Regions from separate parts of the Enterovibrio litoreus genome, predicted to be linked through region 3. Evidence: predicted binding sites of a transcription regulator. Region 3 holds the regulator's gene; each other region holds the start of a gene.

Region 1 (3,254 bases), 830 kb from region 3:
CCGGAAAAGACTATCTGAAGAAGCCGGGCCTACACCGCACCATGGCAGGTGATGGCATCGCAACCATGGCAGCATCCATGTTCGGTGCGCCGCCTAACACCACCTACAGTGAAGTGACGGGGGCCGTGATGCTAACGCGCGCATTTAACCCCGCGATCATGACGTGGGCAGCGGTGACCGCCATCATCTTGGCATTTGTCGGTAAATTGGGCGCAGTGCTGCAAACCATTCCAGTTCCAGTCATGGGCGGCATCATGATTTTGCTGTTTGGCTCTATTGCTACAGTTGGCCTCAACACCTTGATCAAAAATCAGGTCGATTTACATAAAGCTCGCAACCTGACCATTGTGGCAGTGACGCTGGTATTTGGTATTGGTGGCATGGCGTTTGGTATTGGTGAATTCAGTCTACAAGGCATCAGTCTTTGCGGTATCGTCGCTATCTTGCTGAACCTTATTCTGCCGCATGACATGGGTGAAACCCACGTTGTTGATAATGCCCAGATGGAAGACTAAGCCTTTGAACACATTCCACTAAGCACAAAAAAGGCTTCCCTCGGGAAGCCTTTTTACATATTGCGTTTCCGCTTTCGATGACATTAGCTCAGTTACTTAGTACCGAAAATCTTGTCGCCGGCATCGCCCAAACCAGGAACGATGTAGCCTTTATCATTCAGTTTTTCATCGATTGCTGCAGTGTACAGTTCAACGTCCGGGTGCGCTTTTTCTAAGGCTTCAAGACCTTCAGGTGCCGCAACCAGAACCAATACTTTAATGTTGTCACAACCGTTTTCTTTCAACAGATCGATCGTCGCGATCATCGAACCGCCCGTCGCCAGCATGGGGTCAACCACCAGCGCCATGCGCTCTTCGATGTTGCTTGCAAGCTTATGGAAATAAGGCACAGGCTCTAGCGTTTCTTCGTCGCGGTAAATACCAACAACACTGATACGTGCACTTGGAATGTGCTCAAGAACGCCGTCCATCATGCCTAGACCCGCGCGCAGGATTGGCACAACCGTGACCTTCTTACCTTTGATTTGGTCGACTTCAACCGGGCCATTCCAGCCTTCAATGGTGACTCTTTCTGTTTCGAAATCTGATGTTGCTTCGTACGTCAGCAGGCTGCCAACTTCGGTCGCTAATTCGCGAAAACGCTTGGTACTGATATCACCTTCACGCATCAAACCGATTTTATGCTTAACCAGCGGGTGCTTAACCTCAACGACTTTCATGACAGACTCCTGCAAAAAACAAATTCCCCGCATTATACACAAGAAAAATGAGCGGAATAGTTACATACAACCAGTTGCGTTTTTTTGCTGCAATTTGCCTTACGCAAACGTTTTCCTTTTTAGAATGTCGCTGTTAAAATGGCGCGGCTTTTAAGTCCACAACTCGGTAAGGATCCCCAGTGAGCGATAATAAGTCTTCTCTAAGCTACAAAGATGCAGGTGTAGATATCGATGCAGGCAACGCCCTGGTCGACAGAATCAAAGGCGTAGTTAAGCGTACTCGTCGCCCTGAAGTGATGGGTGGTATCGGTGGCTTCGGCGCACTTTGTGAACTGCCTACAAAATACAAACAACCGGTACTGGTCTCAGGTACTGACGGTGTAGGCACCAAACTTCGCCTAGCGATGGATCTGAAAAAACACGACACCATTGGCATCGATTTGGTCGCGATGTGTGTCAACGACCTGATTGTTCAAGGTGCTGAACCATTATTCTTCCTTGATTACTACGCGACAGGTAAGTTGGATATTGATACCGCAGCAAGCGTTGTTACGGGCATTGGTGAAGGTTGCTTGCAATCAGGCTGTGCACTGATTGGTGGTGAAACCGCTGAAATGCCAGGTATGTATGAAGGTGAAGATTATGACGTAGCAGGATTCTGCGTCGGCGTTGTGGAAAAAGAAGACATTATTGATGGAACGAAAGTCAGTGCTGGCGATGCCATCATTGCTATCGCATCATCAGGCCCTCACTCAAACGGTTACAGCTTGGTTCGCAAAATCATCGAAGTGTCTAACGCCGATGTGAATGCAGAGTTGGACGGTAAAACACTGGGTGAGCACCTACTAGAACCTACCCGCATTTATGTTAAGCCTGTTTTAAAGATGCTTGAAACTTGCGATGCGCATGCGATTTCTCACATCACAGGCGGCGGTTTCTGGGAAAATATTCCTCGCGTATTGCCGCAAGGCACTAAAGCAGTTATTAACGGCAACAGCTGGGAATGGCCTGCGATCTTCACTTGGCTACAAGAAAACGGCAACGTGACGGATCATGAAATGTATCGCACCTTCAACTGTGGTGTCGGTCTGATCGTTGCTCTCCCAGCAGAGCAAGCACAGCAAGCGATCAATATCCTGAATCAAGAAGGCGAAAATGCGTGGTTGCTAGGCAACATTGAAAACGCTGCCGACGGTGAAGAGCAGGTAGAGATCAAGGAGTAACCATGAAAAAGCTGGTTGTTCTGGTTTCAGGGAATGGCTCTAACCTTCAAGCTATCATCGATCGCTGTCATGATAAAAATGACATTCATATTGCGGCGGTGATTGCGAATAAAGAAGACGTTTACGGTCTCGTTCGTGCAAAGGATGCAGGTATTGATGCGGTGGTGGTTGCCAGCAAAGGTATCACTGATCGCAGCCAATACGACAACCAGTTAATGGCGACCATCGATGAATATGAGCCCGATCTGATCGTGCTGGCAGGTTTTATGCGTATTCTGACGCCGGCGTTTGTTCGTCACTATGAAGGCAAGATGTTAAACATCCACCCTTCACTGTTACCCAAATACCCGGGGTTAAATACCCACCAGCGCGCCATTGATGCAGGTGATAAAGAGCATGGAACGTCAGTGCACTTTGTTACTGAAGAGTTAGACGGTGGCCCCGTTATTCTTCAAGCGCGCGTTCCTATTTTTGAAGACGACAATGCGGATTCCGTATTTGAACGTATCCAAGAGCAGGAACACCGCATCTACCCGCTCGTCGTTGAATGGTTTTGCCAAGATAGACTACAAATGGTTGGAGGCAATGCCGTGTTAGACAGTGTGACGCTCGGCCAGCATGGCTATGCGCCTGAATAACTGAATTCGGCTACTCAAACACATAGCAATTGGCGAAAAGCAGCCAATAAAAAACGCGCCACGGATGAAGTGGCGCGTTTTTTCTTTTCAGGCTGTTCATCCGAGCTAGCAAATCAAAACTAACTCAGCAAAATTAACCCTCAGCGTTAACGAGGAAGA
Region 2 (3,254 bases), 1.4 Mb from region 3:
TGCTATATTTCTTTGTGAACCTTGATGGCCGAGGCAAGGCAACCGTTGATTGGCCGCTGGTGTTTGGAATGGCACTGGGGATCGGGCTGCTACAAATGGTTCTGGAACGGGGAAATCAAGATGACTGGTTTGCCTCCAATACCATTTTGTTTGCGACGATCATTTCGGTGCTAGCTTGGGTGTTCTTTTTGATTCGTTCTTTTCGGACCAAAGGAGACATTGCCCCAATGTGGCTGCTCAAAGATCGCAACCTTGCGCTGTCATGCATCGTGATGACAGGGTTCTCGATGGGCATGTTTGGTATTGTTCAACTTCAGCCTATGATGTTAGAGCAATTGTTGAATTATCCAGTGGAAACCACCGGCTTTATGATGGCGCCACGAGGGTTAGCATCCGCCATTGTATTGTTGTCGATCTCACGCATCATCGATCGGCTAGATCCGCGTATGCTGATTGTAGTTGGGCTAACGCTAAACGCCATGGGTAGCTTCATGATGATGCATTACTCCCTAGACATAGATATGTTTTGGGTGTTGATGCCGAGTATCGTGCAGGGCGCAGGAATGGGACTGGTGTTTGCACCACTTAGCCAATTGGCGTATGCGACATTGGCGCCAAATCAAGCGGTGGGAGGCGCGGTGGTATTTAACCTTTGCCGGACACTCGGTGGCTCGTTTGGGATTTCTATTGTGAATACCTATTTCAGCCAAATTCAGCAAAAAGAGTGGCATGCGCTAGGAGGTGGTGTGACGCCGGATAACCCTGTTGTACAGCAACTTGCCGCGTCGCAAGGCACAACGGTGACGGACCCGAGTTTTATCGTGTCAGTGACACAATTGTTGCATCAGCAATCGACCTTGCTGGCGTTTGTTTACTCGTTTGGCTTTATCATGGTCTCTTATATTGTGTTGATCCCACTGTTAGCCTTGTTTAAAAAAACACCGAATAAGAAAGCCGCCAAGGTGGCAGCGTCACCCTGATTCACGGTGCTCGATTTGCTGTACCAAGGGAAAATGACGACCATTAAAAAAGCACGCCGAGGCGTGCTTTTTCTGTATCAAGTGTGCGTGACAGTGAACGGTCACTCACTATGCGGCGTTACAGAATAAGTGCTTTGACTGCGTCGTCTTTGCGATCCATGTAGTGGATAGACTTGATGCGACGAATGGTGCGGCACTTACCACGAATCAGCAGGGTTTCTGTGGTGGCGATATTCCCTTTACGGGTGATGCCTTCCAATAGATCGCCTTTGGTGATGCCGGTTGCCGAGAAGATAACATTGTCGCTGCTGGCCATGTCAGACATGCTCAGACAGATGTTGGTTTCAATGCCCATTTCTTTGCAGCGAGCAGTTTCAATTTCGCCCATGCGGCGGTTATCTTCATTGTCTTCTTTCACTTCATGACGCGGCAGAAGGCGACCATTCATGTCACCACCCAAAGCACGGATAACGGCAGCTGAAACCACCCCTTCAGGCGCGCCGCCAATGCCGTACATGAGGTCAACTTCGCTGTCGGGCATACAAGTTAGAATGGAAGCTGCAACGTCGCCATCAGGGATCGCGAATACGCGCACGCCCATTTCTTGCATTTCGCGGATGGTGTCATCATGGCGTGGTTTTGCGAGTGTGGTGACAACGAGTTCATCCAGGGATTTTCCCAGAGCGTTAGCGACGTTGATCAGGTTGTCGCGCAGCGGGAGTTCAAGGTTAATCACACCTTTTGCATCTGGGCCCACACACAATTTTTCCATGTACATGTCAGGTGCTTTTAGGAAGCTGCCTTTCTCGGCAGCGGCTAGCACGGCCAGTGCATTTGACTGACCCATTGCGGTCATGCGCGTGCCTTCGATCGGGTCAACAGCGATATCTACTGCATCGCCGCCCAAACCCACTTTTTCACCAATGAACAGCATCGGCGCATCGTCGATTTCGCCTTCACCAATAACAATTTCACCTTCAATCTCGGTTTTGTTCAGAAGAATACGCATTACTTCTACTGCTGCACCGTCTGCTGCGTTCTTGTCACCGCGGCCAAGCCACTTGTAACCCGCCAGTGCCGCGCCCTCTGTGACGCGTGAAAAAGCCATTGCTAAATCGCGTTTCATCCGATCTCCAGTGTCATTATTTTGTGGAATCAAAAGCTACCAGCGCCCTTGTCTGATAGCGAAAAAACTCGGCGCGGATTTTACCATAAGCAAATAGGAAACGTTTGCGTTTTTGAGACGAAAAAAAAGGGGCACGCCCCTTTTTAAATGAATAGTCAGTAGGTTAAACCGGTTTGAAGGTCAGTCAACAGCCCATCCCTTTGCGCACTCAATGGCGCGCTGCCAGCCACGGTGGCGGCGGCTTCGTTTTCCATCATCAGCACTCGGGCTAAAGCATCGGTCGATTTCCGCTTTGTTCTTTAGCTCATCAATGCTGCTCCAGAAACCGACGGCGAGACCCGCTAAATAGGCAGAGCCCAATGCGGTCACTTCAGTCACCTTAGGGCGATGCACTTCGGTGTTGAGGACATCCGATTGGAACTGCATCAAAAAGTTGTTGGCAACGGCACCACCATCCACTTTGAGAAAATTGAGTTTGATGCCTGAGTCTGCTTGCATCGCAGTGATAACGTCCAGCGATTGATAGGCAATGCCTTCCAATGTGGCTCGGATAATGTGGTTGGCGTTGACACCACGCGAGATACCGACAATTGTACCGCGTGCGTAAGGGTCCCAATGAGGGGCGCCAAGACCAGTAAAGGCAGGGACGACATACACGCCATTACTGGTATCTACCTTGGTAGCGAAATATTCGGAATCTTTGGCATCTTTGATCAGATGCATTTCATCGCGCAGCCATTGAATCGATGCGCCGCCCATGAACACTGCGCCTTCTAGTGCGTAAGCCACTTCGCCTTTAGGGCCGCACGCCAATGTGGTCAGCAAGCCATTTTGGGAAGAAACTTTTTCTTTGCCTGTATTCATTAGCAAAAAGCAGCCTGTGCCATAGGTATTCTTGGCTTGGCCTGCTTCGACGCACATGTGGCCAAACAGGGCCGCTTGCTGATCCCCTGCAATACCTGCGATGGGGATCCGCGTACCGCCTTTACCCCCAATGTTGGTTTCGCCATATACCGTAGAAGAGGGTTTTACCTCTGGCATCATGCACGCAGGGATACCAAGTGCTTTGAGCATGGTGTCATCCCATTCAAGGGTATTAATGTTAAACAGCATGGTGCGGCTAGCGTTGGTGTAATCGGTAACGTGAA
Region 3 (3,254 bases):
TCGTAGGTTCGGCAAATCTTTGATACGCGTTGGCGCCGCAGTCTTCTTTTCTTGCTGATCGTCTCTAGCGATGGCGAGGGCGGTGGTGGCATAAGCCATCAACTCGTCAGGTTGCTCCCACCAATTGTCCGGCACAGCATAGTACTTAGTCACGACAGGGAAACCGCGCTTTTTGTAGACGTAAGGCGTCATCGTTAGTTTCTTGAATTCAGCTTCATTCGCTTGACCGGCACGAAGGTGAAGCTGATCGGTGACGACCAGTGCGAACATTGTCTCATCGCAAAATATGCCAAACCCCCCAAACATGGATCGAGATTTGATTTTGCCCAGACATTCGAAGAATTTTAGTGTGTTTTTTAGTGTAGGTTTATCCATGTGACTTATTCTCAATCAATACGTTCCTGGATGAATGGTCAAGGAGCAACGTAGCAAAGCTAATTCAGAGAATTGTCAACCAACCGGAAGAATCCGATATGGAAATGCTAACGTCATCGGTAGCTCCGCTACCACTAACACGAAATTGAATTCAGTGTTGAGAGGCCGGAAGCTTTGCGTCCCACGCTTTCGCGGTGGTTTGCCTTTTTCTTAACGGCGTTTAGATTAACTGAATCGCATCATTTTGTCGTTATTGCTGGTCTCAAAAAATGTGATCTTGGTTCAGATAGGATCCTATTGATGTGGTTGAAAATATTCGGTTGTCTTTGTAATAGAAACATTTTTGACCAAATTGGTCGTTTTCCGACTGGGATAAAGGGTAGCACTAGAAAACTAGACAATTTGGTGTTTAAGAGGTTAGTCGCAAAAATGTGTTTGAAAGTGTCGGAAAACTTGCCAGAAAAGAAAAAGCCCAGATGGTTATTTCCGAGCTTTTTAGTGTTGAGGATTTTAGAGAAATGTTATTCTGAGCGCAGATTTTTCACCGAACTGCGAACAATTAATTCCGGCTGCATCACGAAGATTTGTTGTTGGTTTTCTTTGTTAGCTAAACGCTCCAACAGTAATTTGATCGCCGTCTTGCCCAGTCGATTTTTCGGCTGGTGGATGGTGGTGAGTGGCGGAGAGAAAAATGCGGCTAAATCGATATTGTCATAGCCAATGATGGATATATCATTAGGAATGTCTAAGCCAGCCTGACGAAAGGTACTGATGGCAGCCAGTGCCATAATGTCGTTGAAACAGAACACCGCCGTTGGTCGATCTTCCTGAGCCAAAATCATGTTAGCAGCTTCAACGGCAGAGTCACATTCGAAGTCAGCTTCAACAATCCAATTTGGATTCTCTTCAAGACCTGCTTCTGACAACGCTTTTCTGAAGCCTTCTAGTCGAGTCTGGCAAGTCAGCTTATCTAGTTGGCCTGAAATACAGCCAATTTTAGTGTGGCCGTTATCAATGAAGTGTTTGGTTGCAATGTAGCCGCCCATTTCCGCATTGTCTTGAATGCAGTCTGTATGCACGTGCTGAGTGCCCCAGTCCATCACAACCATTGGCAGATCTTTCTTTTTCTCCAACAGCGTCAAGAGTTCTTCATTCAGGTCTGAACACATCACTAAAAGACCATCAACGCGCTTCTCTGCCAACATGCGCAAGTAGTCGCGTTGTTTCGCAAGGTTACCTTCGGTGTTGCATAAGATCAGCGTGTAACCTTCTCGATAGCAGTATTCTTCAACGCCATGAACCACTTCCGCAAAGAATGGGTTGGTAGATTTGGTCACCAGCATGCCGATAGTGCGTGTTGAATTGCATTTCAAGCTGCGCGCAACGGCACTCGGCGCATAGTTTAAGTCGTCGACTGCGGCCCATACTTTCTTGGTTGTGTTTTCTGCGACAAAACGTGTTTTATTGATCACGTGTGAAACGGTTGTCGTAGATACACCAGCCATGCGTGCGACATCTTTAATTGTTGCCATTGGGTAATCTTCTTATCGTTTTCATTCGCAGCTTGAAAAATAGAGGCTGCTCAATATGTTTACGCCGCTATGCTAAGCGGCGTAATGGATTCGTTTTAAAAAGGTGGAGAGACTGACTCTCAGCCCCTTGTCGTCATGCTTTCTCGACACTGCCAGCAACTTGCTTTCCATCAAGTGTGGTAGTTAGGGGGGGTTACTGTGCGTGGCATTTTGACTAGGTGTTTGCAAAATTACAGAAACGTCTCAATGCCAATCGCTTGCGTTCACAGTTTACTGGCTCATGACCGCGCCCGCAATTAATCAATTGAAGCGACTCGCATAAGCTTGAAGCGTATCAAGCTTGGGAAATAGCAGGTTTTTTCCGGTTTTCGTGCTCAAAAAAGAAAAAACCGGGCTTGCCCGGCTTCATGTTCTCTTTGGGAAACGGGTTTATTCGCCTTTCAGGAATAAAAGATCCAATGTCATAAATGCGGTTAGCAATGCACCAGCGGCTTTATAAAAACCGAATTGATCGAATTGGTTAAGCGCCTTTTGAAAGTTGCCTAGCCAAGGCATCACCATGGTTTCCAAAAATGCTTGTTGTTCTTGCATCATAGCTTCTTGTCGGTCTTCCTCGGTTTCCTTGTTGGCTAACATCACGAGGTTGCCCATGAAATCGAGCACAACCGCTAGATGGTCAAACGGTTCATTGAAATCTTTACGTTGAGCAATGCCGTACTTTTCCATCCATTGACCCATTTCTTGCGCGGGCTTATCGTTCAACAGACCGGTTTCACCGATATAAATAGACGCATAAGGTAATGCGCCTGTTTTGGGCGTGCTGAGGAATAAACCGCAGAAATCAGCCGCTAGCTCGAGCTGCGCATCTTCGCGAAGTTTTAGCGCGGCGAGTGCATTGCGAAAGTCGGCGATCGGCGCTTTTAATTCTTGAGTCATCGCTAACGATGAAAAGTAATTACCCATGTCTGCGCCGTGATAATTATTGAGGTCTTCTTGCGTCAATTCGTTAGCAAATAAAGAAGACATCCACCAGTAAAATTCGGCGCGTTGTTCGTTAATGGCAATAAATTCTTGCATTGTCATCCCGATAGTTAGAGAAACGAAGCGTGTTAGTAAGTGTATCTAACATAGAGTAAAAAAGGGCAGCTAAGCTGCCCTTTTTCTTCACACTGTCTCTTATGCGATATCCATCGCCGGGAACAGTGGGTTTACATCGTCAATTTCGATAGGGCCGCTGAAGCCTGTTACTGCTGGCGCTTCACCCGTGTACTTCTCAATTTCAACCAGCGCGGTATGCGCAGAGGTTGCTTGCGCTAGCTTAGAAGTACCAATGTCTACAGTCAGGAC

The links. The regulator PurR, encoded in region 3, represses purine synthesis genes. The targets are predictions, from matches to a motif close to TNANGNAAACGTTTNCNTNA.
Region 1: the regulator PurR is predicted to act here: its motif matches at 1,334-1,353, upstream of purM (phosphoribosylformylglycinamidine cyclo-ligase).
Region 2: the regulator PurR is predicted to act here: its motif matches at 2,199-2,218, upstream of glpX (class II fructose-bisphosphatase).

Annotation. Positions count from the first base shown of each region.
Region 1 covers NZ_CP166194.1:2,716,185-2,719,438, forward strand. Annotated here, with positions in the region: gene AB8599_RS11970 (uracil-xanthine permease family protein) at 1-515, shown strand, start outside; gene upp (uracil phosphoribosyltransferase) at 608-1,234, opposite strand; gene purM (phosphoribosylformylglycinamidine cyclo-ligase) at 1,414-2,457, shown strand; gene purN (phosphoribosylglycinamide formyltransferase) at 2,460-3,095, shown strand.
Region 2 covers NZ_CP166194.1:3,303,908-3,307,161, reverse strand. Annotated here, with positions in the region: gene AB8599_RS14805 (DHA2 family efflux MFS transporter permease subunit) at 1-980, shown strand, start outside; gene glpX (class II fructose-bisphosphatase) at 1,099-2,106, opposite strand; gene glpK (glycerol kinase GlpK) at 2,287-3,254, opposite strand, start outside.
Region 3 covers NZ_CP166194.1:1,884,018-1,887,271, reverse strand. Annotated here, with positions in the region: gene AB8599_RS08220 (TfoX/Sxy family DNA transformation protein) at 1-375, opposite strand, end outside; cyclic di-GMP riboswitch class I at 491-589, opposite strand; gene purR (HTH-type transcriptional repressor PurR) at 897-1,907, opposite strand; gene torD (molecular chaperone TorD) at 2,337-2,984, opposite strand; gene torA (trimethylamine-N-oxide reductase TorA) at 3,084-3,254, opposite strand, start outside.